DNA from 4 places in the Pseudoalteromonas sp. S4741 genome. Region 2 is predicted to be linked to each of the others. Evidence: predicted binding sites of a transcription regulator. Region 2 holds the regulator's gene; each other region holds the start of a gene.

Evidence for each region. The regulator sigma-54, encoded in region 2, starts transcription at its own class of promoters, with help from an activator protein. The targets are predictions, from matches to a motif close to GTTGGCACGNNNNTNGNNT.
Region 1: a site for sigma-54 is predicted at 2,249-2,267, ahead of glnA (glutamate--ammonia ligase). Genes of this name have one in related genera too.
Region 3: a site for sigma-54 is predicted at 2,215-2,233, ahead of CWC30_RS01420 (LiaF domain-containing protein). Genes of this name have one in related genera too.
Region 4: a site for sigma-54 is predicted at 3,441-3,459, ahead of CWC30_RS06025 (YggN family protein). Genes of this name have one in related genera too.

What each region holds. Positions count from the first base shown of each region.
Region 1 covers NZ_PNCN01000031.1:38,751-43,732, forward strand. Annotated here, with positions in the region: gene glnL (nitrogen regulation protein NR(II)) at 1-67, opposite strand, end outside; gene CWC30_RS05440 (DUF4124 domain-containing protein) at 149-670, opposite strand; gene glnA (glutamate--ammonia ligase) at 786-2,192, opposite strand; gene typA (translational GTPase TypA) at 2,699-4,522, shown strand; partial or broken gene CWC30_RS05455 (sugar-binding protein) at 4,917-4,982, opposite strand, start outside.
Region 2 covers NZ_PNCN01000063.1:13,507-18,488, reverse strand. Annotated here, with positions in the region: gene kdsC (3-deoxy-manno-octulosonate-8-phosphatase KdsC) at 1-355, shown strand, start outside; gene lptC (LPS export ABC transporter periplasmic protein LptC) at 352-906, shown strand; gene lptA (lipopolysaccharide transport periplasmic protein LptA) at 896-1,435, shown strand; gene lptB (LPS export ABC transporter ATP-binding protein) at 1,432-2,157, shown strand; gene CWC30_RS10600 (RNA polymerase factor sigma-54) at 2,227-3,726, shown strand; gene hpf (ribosome hibernation promoting factor) at 3,753-4,040, shown strand; gene ptsN (PTS IIA-like nitrogen regulatory protein PtsN) at 4,045-4,497, shown strand; gene rapZ (RNase adapter RapZ) at 4,517-4,982, shown strand, end outside.
Region 3 covers NZ_PNCN01000011.1:872-5,853, forward strand. Annotated here, with positions in the region: gene suhB (inositol-1-monophosphatase) at 12-815, opposite strand; partial or broken gene CWC30_RS01415 (VOC family protein) at 1,052-1,468, shown strand; gene CWC30_RS01420 (LiaF domain-containing protein) at 1,515-2,180, opposite strand; gene CWC30_RS01425 (BON domain-containing protein) at 2,494-3,063, shown strand; gene CWC30_RS01430 (YqaE/Pmp3 family membrane protein) at 3,128-3,286, shown strand; tRNA gene CWC30_RS01435 (tRNA-Ile) at 3,565-3,641, shown strand; gene CWC30_RS01440 (SAP domain-containing protein) at 3,817-4,872, shown strand.
Region 4 covers NZ_PNCN01000032.1:60,816-65,797, forward strand. Annotated here, with positions in the region: gene CWC30_RS05995 (c-type cytochrome) at 1-405, shown strand, start outside; gene CWC30_RS06000 (cytochrome b/b6 domain-containing protein) at 458-1,114, opposite strand; gene CWC30_RS06005 (AzlC family ABC transporter permease) at 1,220-1,924, shown strand; gene CWC30_RS06010 (AzlD domain-containing protein) at 1,921-2,220, shown strand; gene CWC30_RS06015 (glutathione peroxidase) at 2,314-2,805, shown strand; gene CWC30_RS06020 (PA3496 family putative envelope integrity protein) at 2,924-3,109, opposite strand; gene CWC30_RS06025 (YggN family protein) at 3,497-4,291, shown strand.

The DNA.
Region 1 (4,982 bases), on a different contig from region 2:
GGGCGGTGGTTTGGTTTTGCCAAATTATATTCAGTAGCTCTGGGCTAAAATGTGTTTTATTAATCATCATTGCACCATTTTAGTGCGCCTGGGAAGGTAGGCAAGGTTTTTAGAAAAATATACGCTAAACACGCGTACTTAATTGTAATTATCGACCTATGTTAAGGCCTTTGCGATGCATAAAAAATACACTTTCAGGACTGGTTGCAATTACCTGATTTTGTTTATTATAAAGTTTAACTTGCAGTGTGTGTTGGCCTCGCTCCACATCTCTTAGCGCCAGTGTTGTCGTATCGCTCGGTGCACCAATGGCAACGCCATCTAAAAATAAACCAATGGTAAATCCAGCTTCAAATCGAGGGGCAATACGGGTAGAGACATACACAGAGCCGGTGTTTTCTCTTATAGTTTGCTGTGGTTCAGGCGATGAAATACTAATACTAAACTTTACTGCTGTTTTAGTAGGAGCAGTATCAAGAATATCGGTGTTTGTAGCGGGCATGCTGAGATGTTGGCTCGTGAGTTTAACCTCTTTAGCGCCAGGCTGAGGAGTATCTGAAAAAACCAGCACCCCATTTTTGTCTTTCCATGCGTAAATTTTTTTATCGCTCGCATGGCTATTAAGGCTTAACATTAAAGCTATTAATAGCAACAAAATCTTACCTACCATCCAGCTATCCTGCATTGTTTAAACTAACTTCACTTTAGTGTAGAACCGTTAAATTTACCATAAAAAAAGCCCGCAAAGCGGGCTTAAAACACACATTATTTTATCGGTTAATAAATTAACAGCTGTAGTACATTTCGAACTCAACTGGGTGAGTTGTCATGTTAAGTTTTTCAACTTCTTTTGACTTAAGTGCGATGTAAGCATCGATTAGGTCATTGGTGAATACACCACCTTGGTTTAAGAATTCACGGTCTGAATCAAGCGCAGCTAATGCTTCATCTAATGATGAGGCTACTGTTGGAATTTCTGCCGCTTCTTCAGCTGGTAAGTCGTATAAGTCCTTGTCCATAGCATCGCCAGGGTGGATCTTGTTTTTAATTCCGTCAAGGCCAGCCATAAGCATTGCAGAGAAAGCAAGGTATGGGTTAGCAGTTGGATCTGGGAAGCGTACTTCGATACGACGACCTTTTGCAGATGGCACAACTGGAATACGGATTGATGCCGAACGGTTACGAGCCGAGTATGCAAGCATTACCGGAGCTTCAAAACCAGGTACTAAACGTTTGTATGAGTTAGTTGACGCATTAGCAAAAGCGTTGATCGCTTTAGCATGTTTGATGATACCGCCAATGTAGTAAAGTGCATCTTCAGAAAGTCCGCCGTATTTATCACCTGCGAATAAGTTTACGCCATCTTTTGCTAAAGACTGGTGACAGTGCATACCAGAACCGTTATCACCAACAATAGGTTTAGGCATAAATGTTGCCGTTTTACCGTAAAGGTGAGCCATGTTGTGGATAACATATTTCATTTCTTGGATTTCATCGGCCTTTAACACCATAGTGTTAAAACGCGTTGCAATTTCGTTTTGACCGGCAGTCGCCACTTCGTGGTGATGCGCTTCAACAACTTGCCCCATTTCTTCTAAAACTAGGCACGTTGCAGAACGCCAATCTTGGAAATCATCAACAGGTGCAACTGGGAAGTAACCGCCTTTAACACCTGGGCGATGGCCTGTGTTTCCATCTGCATATTCTTTATCTGAGTTCCAAGCTGCTTGCTTAGAATCAATTTTATACATTGAACCTGACATGTCAGATTTGTATTTAACATCGTCAAATACGAAAAACTCTGGCTCAGGACCAAATAAAACAGTGTCAGCAATACCCGTAGAGCGCATGTACTCTTCAGCGCGCTTAGCAACTGAGCGAGGGTCGCGTTCGTAACCTTGTAATGTAGAAGGTTCAACCACGTCACAACGAACTATTAGCGTTGTTTCTTCTGTGAAAGGGTCAAGTTTAATTGAATCTGCATCTGGTAATAACACCATGTCTGATTCGTTGATGCCTTTCCAGCCAGCAATTGAAGAACCGTCAAACATCTTTCCATCTTCAAAAAAGTCTTCATCAACTTGATGGTGAGGAATAGAAATATGTTGCTCTTTACCTTTTGTGTCAGTAAAGCGTAAATCAATGAACTTAACGTCATTTTCTTTAATAAAATCTAAAACCGATTGTGACATGTGTCCTCCAACTATTGGGTTTTATTATTGCTGCATTAAATGCTTTAGCTACTAGTAAGCCGATTTCATGCCATTATTTTAACCTACTGTTTATTAAGTTAAAAAATATGGCTGCACAAAAATAGTCATGCGTATTGCACTTTTTTGGTGCGTAAGATGTCCATAGTGGTGCAAAAAATCCACACTTAAATTTGCATGTATTTTAATCATCTAAATCAGCTTAACTTAAATAGTAAATAGCGCCAAAGCAATTAACAAATTAGCTAAAAAATGACAGTTTGTGTAATTTGTCGAAATTTATTTCATATAAATGTCATATAAAAAACAGATACTTAGTAAAAGTATTAAGAAAGTTTTTAAAATTGTATTGGATAAACTTTCATCCATGTCATTAATGAGGGATAATATGCGCCCTTTTAAATCCTATGCTGGGACATCTGGTGAAAACGCAGATGAGTGCGTAGATCTTGCAGGATCAATGAGAATAAACTTCTCTGAGTAAAAATATGAGCATCGAACAGTTAAGAAATATAGCGATTATCGCGCACGTTGACCACGGTAAAACAACGTTGGTTGACAAACTACTTGAGCAATCAGGTACATTAGAAACACGCGGCGGTAACGAAGAGCGCGTGATGGACTCAAACGACATTGAGAAAGAACGTGGTATTACCATTTTGGCCAAAAATACAGCCATTTCTTGGAAAGACTACCATATCAATATCGTAGATACCCCGGGACACGCCGATTTTGGTGGTGAAGTTGAACGCGTACTTTCGATGGCTGACTCAGTATTGTTACTTGTTGATGCTCAAGAAGGTCCAATGCCACAAACGCGTTTCGTAACGCAAAAAGCATTCGCACAAGGCTTAAAGCCAATTGTTGTTATCAATAAGATTGATAAGCCTGGTGCACGTCCTGATTGGGTTATGGATCAAATCTTTGATTTATTCGATAACCTTGGTGCAACTGACGAACAGTTAGACTTTAAAGTAATCTACGCTTCAGCAATCAATGGTTGGGCTACATTAGATTTAGACGAGCCGTCTGACAACATGGAACCTATGTTCCAAATGATCGTTGACGAAGTATCACCACCAGAAGCTGATCCTGAAGGTGACTTCCAAATGCAAATCTCTCAGCTTGATTACAACTCTTATAAAGGTGTAATCGGTGTTGGTCGTATTAAGCGTGGCTCTGTTGCTCCTAACCAACAAGTGACTATTATCAGCGCTGATGGTTCTACGCGTAACGGTAAAATTGGTTCAGTACAAAGTTATTTAGGTCTTGAGCGAATCGAAACTGACCGTGGTTATGCAGGTAATATCGTAACAGTAACAGGTATTGGTGAGCTGAAAATATCAGACACAGTGTGTGCGCCTAATAATGTTGAAGCACTACCTCCACTAAGTGTTGATGAGCCTACAGTAACAATGACCTTCTCTGTAAATACATCACCATTTGCTGGTAAAGAAGGTAAGTTTGTAACGTCGCGTAATATCCTTGAGCGTTTACAAAACGAGCTTGTACATAACGTTGCACTTCGTGTAGAAGAGACAGATAACCCAGATAGCTTCCGCGTATCTGGCCGTGGTGAATTACACCTTGGTATCTTAATCGAGAACATGCGCCGTGAAGGTTACGAGCTAGCTGTATCACGTCCAGAAGTAATTTTGCGTGAAGTAGACGGTGTATTAGAAGAACCGTATGAAACAGTAACAATTGACTGTGAAGAAGAGCACCAAGGTTCTATCATGGAGCAAATTGGTCTTCGTAAGGGGGAACTTACTGATATGGCACCAGATGGTAAAGGCCGTATGCGTATGGACTTTATGATCCCAAGCCGTGGTTTAATCGGTTTTCAAACTGACTTCATGACGCTTACTTCTGGTTCTGGCCTTATGTACCACACATTCGATCATTACGGTCCTCATAAAGGCGGTACTATTGGCGCACGTAAGAACGGTGTAATGATTGCAAATGCGACAGGTAAAGCACTTACTAACGCATTATTCAACTTACAAGAGCGTGGGAAATTATTCATCGGTCACGGTGTTGAAGTTTACGAAGGTATGGTTATCGGTATTCATAGTCGTGATAACGACCTTACCGTTAACGCACTTAAAGGTAAGCAGCTTACTAACGTTCGTGCATCTGGTACAGATGAAGCACAAACACTTACGCCACCATTGAACTACACACTTGAGCAAGCGCTTGAGTTCATCGATGATGACGAGTTAGTAGAAGTAACACCTGAGAACATTCGTATTCGTAAACGCCACTTAACTGAAAGTGAGCGTAAGCGTGCGGGTCGTGCTGCTAAAGCTTAATAGTCTTTAGAGTAAGCATAATAAAAGCCGCTGTATTGCAAAATACAGCGGCTTTTTTGTGGGTGAAAACAAGCGCTATTAGCTATAAGTCGTCAGCTGTCAGATTAGAACAGTGTAATTGAATCGCTTGGTATTAATGTGGCTATTAGGTGAAAGCCGCTAGATTTTGTAAACCTTGCAACATAGTGTTTTTCCTCTAAAAGCGCTGCGCCTCTTATCCTCTTTGTAAATAATTCACTTAAAAATGTTTGCACAAAGAGAAGGGAGTGAGCAGTAAAAGAGTCAGATCTTAAACAATCTATAATGTAAAGCACCTGTAATTGTTGCTCGGATACTTTTTGCTTGGTTTCGCTGTGCTCAGCCCAACCTAAGTTTTCAACTATTGTATTAATGGTTACTTACTTTTTGGCAGTAGGGTGATTTTGCCAAATACGTCTGCATCTATAAACCCACGGTTTCT
Region 2 (4,982 bases):
AGTCGCTGTGATCACCGGGCGCCATTCTCATATAGTGCAGCAACGTATGAGCAGTTTAACCGTACAACATATATATCAAGGCCAAGAAGACAAACTTATAGCCTATCAAGAATTAAAACAAAAATTAGCGCTTAGCGATGATCAAATTGCTTATATAGGTGATGATGGTCCAGACATGCCAGTAATGGAGCAAGTCGGTTTTGCGGTTGCCGTAAACGATGCTCATCCACTTATTAAACGTTTATCACATTATGTAACCCAACTACCCGGCGGTTTTGGTGCGGTAAGAGAGCTGACAGACTTACTTATGCTCGAAAATAGCAAGCCACTAACTAGCCAAGGAACGAGTTCATGAATGTAGCGCGCATTATACTGAGCGTTTTATTCATAAGCTGTATGGTTTGGCTCTGGTATCCTTATTTTACTAAGGTTGATATTACTGCAAGCGAAGAAACACAAGTTATTGCTAAGCCTGATTATACCGCTATTGAGCTAAAACAAACGGCTTATGATGAACAAGGTAAAATAAGCCACAAAGTAACTGCGGTAAAAATGGAGTTATACCAACAACTTGGTTTTACCTTTTTTGAAAAACCTATATTTACGTTATACAACGAGCAGCAAACATGGCGTATTAACGCTGATGAGGCCACCCTCTACGACGATCGTCAACTCGTATTAGAGGGCAATGTAAAAGCGCTAAATTTAGCCGATAACGCCATGATCGATACGATCACAGCCGATAGCATCAATGTAGATATAAAACTACTCACTATGCAGTCAGAGCAGCCTGTCGTTATTACAGGACCTAATTTAAAAATCACAGGCAAAGGCCTTGAGGCCGATTTAAAAACCGAAGTGATTAAACTTATTAACCATACGCGAACCCTATATTATGACCAATAACCTATTTAAAATTCTAATTGTTCCTTCATTACTGATTGCATTTCATAGCCATGCAGAGGAAACCACTGAAGCTCCTGCGGCTAATCAAATCTCAATTAGTGCTGACAGGCAGGAAGGTCAATTAAAAGAAAACGTGGGCATTTTTGAGAAAAATGTTGAAATTATTCATGGTAATCGCCGTATCACAGCTGACCGTTTAGAAGTGCATAAACGCGATGACTTAGGCGATAACAAGCAATTATTAATTGCCACAGGCAGCCCTGCATATTTTGAAGAAACACAAGCAGATGGCACCATCATGAGTGCCAGTGCGAATGAAGTACGTTACGATGTTTCGCAACGTTTTTTAACCTTAATCGGCGATGCCAGTATTGCTCAAGCAGGTCAAAAAATAACTGCTAAAAGTATCACCTACGATATAGAGCAGCAGTTAATTAGCGCAGAAAAAGACGAAAACTCAACAGACCGTGTACACACTATTTTAGTGCCTGTTGAAAACAAAAAAGAAGACGATAAAGGCCAACCATGAGCACATTAAAAGCAGAGCTATTAGCGAAAAGCTATAAAGGCCGTGAAGTGGTGAAAAACGTTGGTCTAGAAGTTGAAGCAGGCAGCATTGTCGGCTTACTTGGCCCCAATGGCGCAGGTAAAACCACGACCTTTTACATGATTGTAGGCCTTGTACCGAGCGATAAAGGTAAAATATCAATCGATGATCAAGATATCACTTTATTACCAATGCACAGTCGAGCTCGCCTAGGGATAGGATATTTACCACAAGAATCATCTATTTTTAGAAAGCTGACGGTTTATCAAAACTTAATGGCTATATTAGAAACACGTAAAGGGCTCAATAAGCAACAACGTGAAGATACCTTAAATAATTTACTTGATGAATTTAGTATTCAGCATATTCGTGACAGCCAAGGTATGGCTCTGTCAGGTGGTGAGCGTCGCCGTGTTGAAATTGCGCGAGCATTAGCAGCAAATCCTAAATTTATACTACTAGACGAACCCTTTGCAGGGGTTGATCCTATCTCTGTATTAGATATTAAAAAGATTATAGAGCACCTTAAAAACCGAGGAATTGGCGTATTGATTACAGATCACAACGTCCGCGAAACACTTGATGTTTGTGAAAAAGCCTACATAGTTTCTCATGGGGAGTTAATTGCATCAGGCACTCCAGAATATGTATTAAACGATAAAACAGTACGCGATGTTTATTTGGGCGAGCAGTTCAAGCTCTAATATGTGTGTTATTCCACTAAGCATCTGCTAAGATTAATCATACTAATTTAAAAGGATTGTTAGAGATAAATGAGGCAATCATTACAGCTGCGCATGGGCCAGCAACTTACAATGACTCCACAGTTGCAACAAGCAATTCGCTTATTGCAGCTCAGTACATTGGATCTCCAGCAAGAAATTCAAGAAGCACTCGATAGTAATCCCTTGCTTGAAGTTGAAGAACAAGATTACAGTGAAGATGCTGCGGGTAAAAACGAACAAAAAGCCGATACCGATGAATCAACGCTAAGTGCTTCAGCTGATGAAAAACCTAGCGAATATGAGCAAGATAGCGGCGAAGCCATGACCAAAGACACCATTAGCGATGATATGGCAATGGATGTTACATGGGATGAATACATGAGCGCAGCACCTGCCTCTTCCTCGGGACCAATGCCTGAAGATGAATCAATTTATCAAGGCTCTTCAACTGAAACGCTGCATGAATATTTAATGTGGCAATTGCAACTGACGCCATTTAGCCCAACAGATGAAGCCATCGCGATTGCAATCGTAGAAGCTGTGGACGATTCTGGTATTTTAACCCTTAGCTGTGAAGAAATATTAGAAAGTTTTAATCAAGAAAACGACATAGAAGATGAAGTTGAACTTGATGAAATAGAAGCCGTTTTAAAGCGTATTCAGTTATTTGATCCGGTAGGAATAGCCGCGCGTAGTTTACAAGAGTGTTTGTGTATTCAACTAAATCAGTTTGACCAAGACACGCCTTTTTTAAACGAAACAAAAATGATCTTAACCGATCACATTGACTTACTGGCTGCGCGTGATTATCGCACGTTAATGAAAAAAACTAAGCTCAAAGAAGATGAGCTTAAAGAAGTCATGACGTTAATTCACACGCTTAGCCCAAAACCCGCTGACACTATTGTTAGAGAAGAGTCTGAGTACGTTATTCCTGATGTGTCGGTTAAAAAAGTGAAAGGCCGTTGGGTGGTTGAACTAAACCCAGATAGCATGCCTAAAATTAGGGTAAACAGCCAATATGCAGCTATGTCGCGTACGGTTAAATCAAGCGGCGATAGCCAGTTTATTCGCTCACACTTACAAGAAGCTAAATGGTTTATAAAAAGCTTAGAAAGTAGAAACGACACACTGCTTAAAGTAACTAACTGTATTGTGCAACAACAACAGGCCTTTTTTGAACATGGTCCTGAGGCGATGAAGCCTATGGTACTTAATGACGTGGCCGAAATGGTAGAAATGCACGAATCGACTATTTCACGTGTTACTACGCAAAAATACATGCACACACCACGCGGTATTTTTGAGCTTAAATATTTCTTTTCAAGCCATGTAAGCACTGAAAATGGTGGCGAATGTTCATCGACAGCAATACGCGCATTAATTAAAAAATTAATCGCTGCAGAAAACTCAGCTAAACCATTGAGTGATAGTAAAATTGCAGATATATTGGCTGAGCAAGGAATTAAAGTAGCAAGGAGAACTATTGCAAAGTATCGCGAATCTCTAGCTATTCCCCCGTCAAATCAACGTAAAAGTTTGATTTAAGGCGTACAACAAAGAGGAAAATGTTTATGCAACTGAATTTAACTGGTCGCCATGTAGATATTACCGACTCGCTTAGAGACTACGTAAATAGTAAATTTTCGAAGTTACAGAGGCACACTGATCACATAACGAATGTGCACGTTATTCTCGATGTAGAAAAACTAAACCAAAAAGCCGAAGCAACCGTTCATGTTAGTGGCGCTGAGATTTTTGCTTCTACTGAACACCAAGATATGTATGCCGCTATAGACTCGCTGATTGACAAGCTAGATCGTCAAGTAATTAAACACAAAGAGAAACTTGCTCGACACTAACACTATGAAATTAAGCTCACTTATCTGTCAGGACTGCAGTAAAGCTGCGGTCCTTTTTAATAGTAAAAAAAGAATTTTAGAATTTATCAGTGAATTGGCTCACAATAAACTGCCCTATTTAACACAACAAGATATTCTTAACGCGTTAACCGCCAGAGAAAAACTAGGGAGTACAGGTATAGGTCGAGGAATTGCAATTCCTCATGGTCGTATGAGTGGTGTACAAGAGCCTCTTGCTCTTATATTAGTGAGCGAAACGGCTATTAATTTTGATGCGATAGATAACAGACCGGTCGACATTTTTGTTGCCTTAATTGTACCTGATGGTGACAATAAGCAGCATTTAAAAACCTTAGCCACTATAGCAGAAAAGCTCAACGATAAAGAATTTTGTAAGCAATTACGAGCGGCAAAATCCGACAATGAGCTGTATCAAGTAATTGTAAGTCAACCGTAGTAACAATTAAGGGTGATAAATGGAATTAATAATTATAAGTGGTCGCTCAGGTTCTGGTAAATCTGTTGCGCTGCGTGTTGTTGAGGATTTAGGTTATTATTGTGTAGATAATATTCCTTTAAATTTATTACCATCTCTTGTTCGTAGTGTTTCCGACAGCTACAACAAAATAGCCGTAAGTGTTGATGTGCGTAATTTACCTAAAGAGCAGCAACAGTTTAATGAAATCATTGAATATTTACCTGGTTTTACTAAGCCAACGGTGTTTTATTTAGACAGTGACGATCAAACCTTAATTAAACGCTTTTCAGAGACACGGCGCCTTCACCCTCTTTCGATTGACTCACTGCCACTTGATTTAGCAATAAAAAAAGAAAAACAACTCCTTGATGTGCTCATTAACCGTGCCGATTATATGATTGATACTACGGATTTAAGTGTGCATCAGCTGGCTGAATCTATTCGTGAAAAAATACTCGGTAAAA
Region 3 (4,982 bases), on a different contig from region 2:
CGGTATTACGATTAACGTAATAACGACTCAGATAATACTGGGCGCATTTCACGAACAATCGCTTGTGTTAGCTTAGGTGCACCACAAATAACGTTACCGCTCACGTTGTAGTTATTACCGCCAGCAAAATCAACAACCATGCCGCCAGCTTCTTTAACTAATAGCTCGCCTGCTGCTGTATCCCACGGTTTTAAACCAATTTCAAAGAAACCATCAACACGACCCGCTGCAACATACGCCATATCAAGTGCTGCAGAACCTGCTCGACGAATATCAGCGGTATGTACGAATAATGCTTTAAACGCTTCAGAATAGGCATCTAAGTGGTGTTTTTGTTTGAAAGGGAAACCTGTTGCAAGAATAGAACCTGCAAGTTCAACCGTTTTAGATACACGTAAACGTTTGCTATTTAACTGTGCGCCTTGACCACGAGAAGCGGTGAAAAGTTCGCCTCGAATTGGATCGTAAATTACGGCTTGGTCTAAACGACCTTTAACTTTAAGTGCAATAGATACTGCGAAATGAGGGATACCCTTAATGAAGTTAGTTGTGCCATCAAGTGGGTCAACAATCCATTGGTAATCAGCATCCTTACCTTTGTGTTCGCCTAACTCTTCACCAACGATGCAGTGATCAGGGTAAGAACGTAAAATAGTGTCACGAATTACGGCTTCGGCTTCTTTATCAATGTTCGTAACTAAATCATTAGTGCCTTTTTGTTGCACTTCAACTTTTGATAAGTCTTCACTTGCACGAAGAATAAGCTTGCCTGCGTTACGCGCAGCGCGAACCGCAATGTTTAACATTGGATGCATGGTATTACCTTTGGGTTGTAAAAGAACGTTTATATATTTAAGCCGGCGTATTTTAGCGGTTTTTGCCATAAAGTAAACCATAAAGCCTAAATACTTGTGAGTGTTTTTTGTACAGGCATGATCTTTCAATATATTTATTGGAATGAAAACAGGCAATAAATTTGTAAATTAGCGCTTTACCTAAAGTTAACTTGAGGTTTTATGATGTTCTATGTTCAATTAATAGGAAGAAAGTTATGAAATTAGAACACGTAAATTTAGTTGTTAGTGACATAAACGCCATGCTTAAGTTTTACCAAGCAGCGTTTCCCTATTGGTCAATTAGAAGTGGGGGGGGGAAGGAACCTGATATGGCAAACCAAGACGCTGGGTACATTTTGGTGATAACGATCAATATATTGCTATAAGCGATCATGGGGAAGGGGAAACTGCGACCTATCAGGACATCAAGTTGGTTTGGCACACTTTGCCTATGTAACCAATAACTTAAATGCAGTAATAGCGCGCCTAAAACATGCGGGCTTTGCAATAAGTAAAGAAGGTGCTGTAAATCCATTTAGAAAAAATTTTATTATATTGACCCTGCAGGGTTTGAGGTTGAGTTTGTAGAGTACATGAGTGATGTACCTAGTGAACGAAATAACGACTTATAATATGAATGAAGCCAACTATTATGGCTTCATTCAATGTTTAGCATATTTAATAATGTTTACCATTCATGCCAAGTTGAGTTTTTAGATCATTTGCAAAGTTAATAAATTTTTCTTTAATAGTGCGTTTAACTTTAACTTCCACAGAGCCTAAAACAGTTTTTCCTTCAATGTGAATCGTTGGCCCTTGGCGCTTATTTAGTGACACTTTTTTATTTTCAAAACTGCCTAAAATACAAAACATTTTAGAAACTACATTAACGTGCTCTGGTACATATATTTCTTCGCTGCCAAAATAACAATTAACGTGAATAGTGACATGTTGGTGGGTAAAAATAGCATCCGTAAAATCAAGATTGACTGACCCCATGTAGTTTTCTATGTAAATGTTTTGAGGAACTACCCATTGGCCGCTTCGTTCACTCGAACCAAGAATGCTTCTTAATGTAAGTGGCTCTTCATCAGTCTCATGCTGCGCGCTATAATTAGGTGCAAATTGAGAGTGCTTTTGCGCCTTATATTGCTGGTCAGTATTTAAGGTTAAATCTTCAACGAGATCCATAAGTGCTTTATTGTCACTCGCTGCCATGGCGTCGTCTAAGCGCCTTTCAAATGCTTCTACAGAAATAACACCATGGCTGTAGTTATAAATGAGCTGATCAATCACTTGCTCACGAACTTGCTCAATAGGGCGGTCTTCAATTTTAACAGACATTTAAATTATCCTTTTATGGTTGCTGGTTATTTCAAAGCAAGCCTTATACCAAATACTAAATTTTTTAAATTCAGTGGTTTATGATTTTTGGTTTTTGATTCTTTATTATATTAACGACAGATTAACCAAATATACAATTATTTAGTAAGTTTCGCTATTCGAGAAACTTTTACGCAATAGTCTGTAAATGTTTACTTAGTAGGTTTAAGCCAATATCTACTATTTTAAAATAACTTATTGAAATTAAAGGTTAAAAAATGTTGGCCCGATGCTCGCATTAGCTTAAGTGTCTTTAATCAAAAGGAGAACGATTATGAAAACATTTAATAAGTCTATGATTGCAGCCCTAGTATTAGGAACAACCGCAATGGGCGCTCAGGCAAGCAGTTGGGAAAACGAAAGCAAAGATGCTTGGATTGATGGGAAAGCAGAAACAGTATTGCTTATGAACACCAATCTAAATAACTTTGATATCAACACGGACGTAAAAAACGGCAAGGTAATGCTAACAGGTAAAGTAAACAGCGAATTAGATAAAGAGCTTGCTGAAGAACTCGTGCTAAGCCTAGATGGTGTAACTGACGTTGAAAACAGTCTAACTGTGGTAAAAAACACCGACATGAAGAAGCATGATTCTAAAATGATGGGTAACGACACTGAAAGTGATTTAACCGATGCTAAAATCACTACAGTGATTACAACACGTTACTTATTTGATTCTGAAGTAGGTGGTACAGACATTGATGTTGATACCGATAATGGTGTGGTAACTCTAAAAGGTACAGTTGAGTCTGATGCTGAAAAGCAATTAGCGATGGAAATTGCTAAAAACGCTGAAGATGTTCGCAAGGTAGTGGATGAATTAACTGTTATTGCAGAATAATACACTATACTAAAGCCCAGCCCTGCTGGGCTTTTTGCTTTGCTAACATTATAAGGATTAAATTATGGATATCATTAGAATTATTTTTTCTATTTTATTACCACCACTGGGTGTGTTTTTACAGGTAGGACTAGGGATGCATTTTTGGTTAAATATTTTGCTAACCTTACTCGGCTATTTCCCTGGATTAATTCATGCGATTTATATTATCGCCAAAAAATAATACCCTATCGCAGTAATACATTTAATACTGAGTTGCTAATTGCCATCGTAAGGTACGTGTATTAGTTACTCAGACTACTATTATTTAATGAGTTCGTTTCCTCAACGTCACCATCAATAAATCTAAAAGCTTACTATTTGAGCAGTTAGCCCTTTGATTGTTAAAATAAAGCTTTTTGCTAGTGACAAGCCCCTAAAAACTTTTTATACTGCAACCCGCTTTAGTCGCTCTGTGGCTAAACGCTTCAAAAAATTAACTGCTTACAGTTATACAAAGATGGCCCCTTAGCTCAGTTGGTTAGAGCACACGACTCATAATCGTTAGGTCCCCAGTTCGAGTCTGGGAGGGGCCACCACTTTTCAAAGCTTTCCAAGTAAACACCTACTAACCGAAATTACCCTGTGCTACCTCTGTGCTACTTTTAGTATAGCGGAAAACATCTCTATATGCTTGATATGATTAATCCCTTACCTTTTACTGAGCTTCACTTCTAAGCAGGAAAGCTTGTTGCTATATGATTGGACATTGTTTTGCTTGATAGTGGTCAACATTTAGGTAAATCATTTTCCCATCAAGTCAATGCTATAATATTTATCGTTCTAAGCAATAGGAAGGGAATGATGGATACTAACGAATACTACTTTCTAAAGAGCTTTTTAAAACCTAAAAGCTTATCGAAAGTGTTGAGTATGAGAGATTGGACTAGTTACTTAGGTCGTGATGCAGAGCTCGCTTTAATTAAATATGAAAAAGAGGGGGTTTTACAGTCAGCTAATACTCAGGAAGTTGTCACAGCGACTTATTCTGCTCCAAAGTTAAAAAATATTTCTCAAAACCTTAACCTGCCAACTTCTGGTACAAAACCTGTTTTAGTTCGTAGGATTTTGGAAGCAGCACCAAATTATTTTAATGGTAATTCATTAGAACATGATTTTTTGGTTTGTTCCTGTGAGGGAGCGAAACAAATTGAAGCTAAAGAACAAATCATTAAAAATGAAATGTTTGCTGCAATTGAGCTATCAGTAAATCAAGCTCAAAATAGAAACTTTGAAGATGCTTTTGAGCCAGTTAGGAAACATCAACTGAGTTTACCATTTCCATCAGGCTTAGGAGTTGACTGGTCTAATTTTGGTGGTTCAAGAGAGGTTTTTATAATTAATAATATTCTTGATGATTGGCCACTCATTCTTTCTGAGATACATCCTGATTTAAAGCCTATAGTGCGTCAAGGAGCAATCAGTATGTTTCTTTGGGGGTTAAAGCTGGGTGATGAATTAAGAAAGAAATTAGCTAGCAATGGAACTCACTTGGACCCTGATGGCGTATGTCGCATGATGTTATTCTTTGCACAAAACAAGTTTCGTATCTTTGATGCTAAATTAAAGTCTCAAGAACTTGGTATGCCGTATATCATGAAAACTATGCGGTTCGAAGGGGACTTTTGCTCTGCATGTGAAAAGCATAGGGTTGGGGATTATAGTCTAAGCGAAGTTCCGGAAATTCCGTTAGCTGACTGTCGGTGTAAAGGTGGTTGTACCATATCACTATCTGAGGCTCTTGATATAAACAAAATCACTACAACGTGAAAGACCTCGAAGGTGAGTAGTTCATATTTAATCCGGCAGTGCTAGTGAATTGGTTTGACTGTATCTGAGAGACTGCGTTGAGCGAGATATAATCATCCAGGAGATTTGCG
Region 4 (4,982 bases), on a different contig from region 2:
CTTAGTGTATCTGCAAATTCTGCGTTTAAAGAGCCGAGTGATGCAATTGAGTATCGCCAAGCTGCATTTTCTATGATTTCAGTTCAAATAGGCGATATGGGTGCTATGCTTAAGGGTAAAATTCCTTTTGATGCAGAGCAATTCAAACAGCGTGCAAATAACGCGGCGGCATTATCTAAAATGCCTTGGGAGGCATTTTACGCAGGCACTGAAAAAGGCGATACATCAGCACTTCCTGCGGTATGGTCTGAAAACGATACTTTTATGAAAAAAGCGACAGCGTTTCAGCAATATGCTGATGAACTTGCTGTAGCAGCTCAAACAGGTGACAAAGCGGTCATTGGTAAAGCATTTGGTGCATGGGCTAAAGGCTGTAAAGATTGCCATAAGCAATTCAAAGACTAATAAACACTGTGTATTAAACAATAAAAATGGCGCTGTATTAGCGCCATTTTTTTTAACTAAGCAGATAACTTAAAGGTTCACTTCCCCAAGTACTCATAATTAAAACCAGTAATAGTAAAAATAAAACCCATGCAATCCATGGTGACTTTGTCTCAGGCTCTGAGCTTTGTGTTGCCAGTGCTTTATTACCGGTGATCATAGCTTTTACCAAAGGCTTGCCTTTTATTTTATAAGCAATAATAGCCACAACATGCAAAATAATCGCATAAAATAAAATATCAAAATTGATATGATGCAGCCAGTTAGCGAAATCAATCGTATCACTCGATACATACTGCGCTAACGGGCCATCAGTTAAAATACCATCACTGCTCATTAAACCACTAACCAGCTGCGTAATAATCAGTATAAAAAATAATAACACCATATAACTGCCTGGTGCAGAATGGCCCACATCATTTGTTTTTTTGCCACTAAAAGAAGCAAGCACCGATTTAGGTGAATGCAGTAATGCCGATATTCTTGCCGTTTTACTGCCTATGAGACCCCATATAATCCGCGTTGAAATAAGCGCTAAAGTAAAAAAGCCAACCACAAAATGTAGCTCTATCATGCCCTCTTCAGCACTAAAATAAAGCGCAGCAATACTCAATACTAATAACCAATGAAAGCTTCTTAAAAAGCCATCCCACACTTTTACCTTGAACATTGCACCTTCCCTAAAAAACAGTATCATCTAAAACGCTAACTATTTTAGCATCTTAATCTTAAGGTATCCCGATGAGTCTTTCTACTATTACACAGAGTAAAACACATGCAGTCCATTAAAAAACCGATACTAAAAGGCTTTTTAGATATGCTGCCATTATGTTTAGCCGTTATTCCTTGGGGTATTTTATGTGGCTCGTTGGCAATACAAAATGGCTTTACTCCTTTTGAAACTCAAGCTATGTCGCTATTGGTATTTGCTGGCTCGGCTCAACTGGTTGCTATTGAGTTAATGGCTGGTAATACCCCTCTGTTAACCATTTTATTTACCACATTTATTATTAGCTCTCGTCATTTTTTATATGGCTTGGCGGTTCGTCACAAAGTGATTGAGCAACCTATGCGTTGGCGCCTTCCAGTCAGCTTTGTATTAACCGATGAACTATTTGCTTTTTCGCATCATCCTCGCGCCTACCAGACTAAAACGCGCCTAATTTACGCGCTCAGCGCAGGCTTTAGCTTTTACATTGCTTGGAATATTTGGACACTGTTCGGTATTGTAGCCGGTACTATACTCCCTGATCTCACCAATTTAGGACTCGACTTTGCGATTGCTGCAACCTTTATTGCTTTGGTTATCCCAGGAGTTAAAAATTTAGCCACACTTATCACTGTCATTGTTGCAGGGATCTGTGCCACTTTATTAAAAAGCACAGGCTTTGAGCTGTGGTTGGTATGCTCAGCACTACTCGCGATGAGTGCAGGTTACGCTGTAACTAGAATAGTAAAAAATAAGGACACTAAATCATGATGACGACTATTTTACTTATGGCATGTATTACCTTTTTTACTCGTTATTTATTCTTACATCGCGCGCTACCATTTAAAGTAGGGCCTAAAATGCAGCAGTTTTTGAGCTTCAGTGCACCTGCGGTTCTAACAGCGATTTGGGTGCCTATCGTATTTATAAATGATGGTGGCATTAATCTAAATTGGCAAAATCCTTATTTAAGCGCAGCGATTGTAGCCATTATAGTTGCTTACAAAACACATAATATTTACCTAACCACACTTGCTGGTATGGGGTTATTTTTGATTTTAAATTAACAGTAACGCCATAGCAGTGTTCACTATTTCGACTTTGTTAATCACCAAGCAAAGGTTAGACTATGCCAAATAAACAAATAATAGCTTAATAATATGCACCCATTTCATCAACTAAGTGCAACTAGCCTGCAAGGCCAACCTATCGATTTTCAAGAGTTTGTAGGTAAAGTTGTGTTAATAGTAAATACTGCAAGTGAGTGTGGATTCACTTATCAATATAAGTCATTGCAAGCATTACACGAAAAGTATGCCTGCCAAGGTTTAGTCATTGTAGGTTTCCCGTGTAACCAATTTGGCCAGCAAGAACCCGGAGACGCGAATCAAATAGCGCAAGGTTGCTTAATCAATTACGGAGTTAGTTTTTTAATCGCAGAAAAAGTGAACGTTAATGGTCAGCATACACATCCGGTTTTTCGCTATTTAAAATCTGTATTACCGGGGTTGTTAACACGAAAAATTAAGTGGAATTTCACAAAATTTTTGATTAATTCAGATGGCTCACCTATTAAGCGCTACGCGCCCTTTACTAAACCTGAAAAACTAGAAAAAGTAATTGAAAAAGCATTGCTCGCAGCTAAAGTTTGAGGCTTAAAAATTATAAAGAGGCATAAAGCCTCTTTATTACCAACCCACAGAGCTTTAAATACTACCTAAGTAGCAGTTAAAAGCTAATATGTCGGCACTGATTTGTACTAGCGACAACCTAATCAATATAATCGTTTAAGTCATCTTCACCTAGGTTTTTACGCAAGCGTTTTTGCTCAAGGTAATCCTCTAACTTTCTTTTCACCTTTTGCTTTTTCTTGTCGTGTTGATTACGCCCGACCATTTCGTATTCGTCTTCAACAAAATCATCATCTAGCGCATCGTAACTAAATGTCTTACCCACAACCCACTCCATAAAGTGTTTGAGACCAATTACGGATTCTTGTATCGCGATAATTGGTGAAATTAAAATGTTCAACGCAAATTTATTGTACAAATTTCCGTCAAAATAAAGCCACATCGCTATCCTAAATAGTCTCTGTGTCAGTATTGTGAATAAATAGCGCTAAATTTGAATTGTGGAAAGTGAGAGTTTTTTATCGTATCGATAAATTTTATTTATTAGCATTTAATTGTTGGTTATTTTGACCAAATTTTAGCTTTTTCAATGACTTTACTTTCAACTTCAAAGCACCTTAAAAATCACAAGTCACTGTTTTTAAACACTAAAAACTATTGGCACCAAACTTGTTATAAGTTAATTATCATCAGCAAAAAACAGAGAATAAACATGAAAGAATTATTATTAGTTAGCGCAATTATGTGCGCCCCCGTCGCCATGGCTCATAACGATAACAGCTCTTCAATTTCATTTAGTAACGACGAATGTAACGTTGTATTTAATAACGATGTGCGCATCAAACCTAATGAGTTAGAAATTTTTAAAGCCAATAATCAGCGCATGCTATTTACCGCTGAAGGTGAGCTGTCTATCAATGGCGAGCAAGTAGCATTAAATAGTGCACAGCGCCAAGCACTGACCAACTACACAGATAATTTACGCGTGCAATTACCTGAAGTGGCCAATATTGCCCTTGAAGGGGTTAAAATTGCAGGTGTTGCATTAGAAGAAGTCGCCAATGCATTTAATATTGATGGCCTCGATAACATTGCAACCTTGATGGACGATATTCAACAAGAAGTAGAGGGTACCTTTTACCAACAAGGTACATTTGTCATGGGCCAGCAAAGCTTCACTCAGTTTGGTGAAAACTTTGAACAGCAGTTTGAACAACAAATAGAAACTGCCGTTGAGTCGGCCGTAATGCAATCAATGGGCAGTATTTTAGTAGCATTAGGCTCTGAGCTAATGGGTTCAGGTGGCGATATGCAAGCCTTTGAAGAGCGCATGGAAAATATGGGCGCACAAATAGAAGAAAAAGTAGAGCTCCATGCAAAAAAACTTGAACAGCGTGCAAATACACTGTGTGGTGACTTTATTGAAATCGCACAACAAGAAACTCAACTTGCTGCGCAAGTGCCTGCATTAAAAGGCTATGAGTTATTTACTATAAAACAGCACTAACTGCTCAGCATTTTAATTAATCTCCCTTTGCGGCATTTGCTTTTAAGCTATGCCGCATTTTGCGTTTTTTACCCCACCAGTCCCATTTAACTCAAATAATAGACTGTTGAGTGGATTTGCTCTTGCTGTGCAGAGGCATTTTGTGGCTTCATAGTAAAATACAAACCAAAGTATAATCTTCACTTCGCTCTAGATCACATAGAATGCCGTTCGAGCTGATGATTGTAAGCCCAAATTGCAACATATTAAAACCACTCCTTTTTAAGTTTTAAATTCTGAGGCGGTGCGATCCCCAGTTAGACGCGTTTTAAAACGCAACCAGCTCCAAAGTGCCTAGTAACCTAGGCACTTTTTTTATAATTTAAAAGCCTAGCAACACTCTTTTTTATCGTTTATTTTAACGATCTTCTCGGATAAATAATTAACCACCTATAAATAGCATGTTAAATCTTTGAATGAAGTAAAACCCACCCCAATAATACAAAATAATTTAATCTGAATAACTATTCAAAATAATCTATTTATAAACATATTAAAATAAAAAAACTGAAAAAAACCCCATGCAAAAGTGATATAGCACACAAATATAATGAATAAATATACAAAAATAAAAACAAACGCCATTAAATAGCAAATCAAAAAAACACTTTCAGATTAAAAAAACTAATACTTCACCAGCAATTTTTATCGC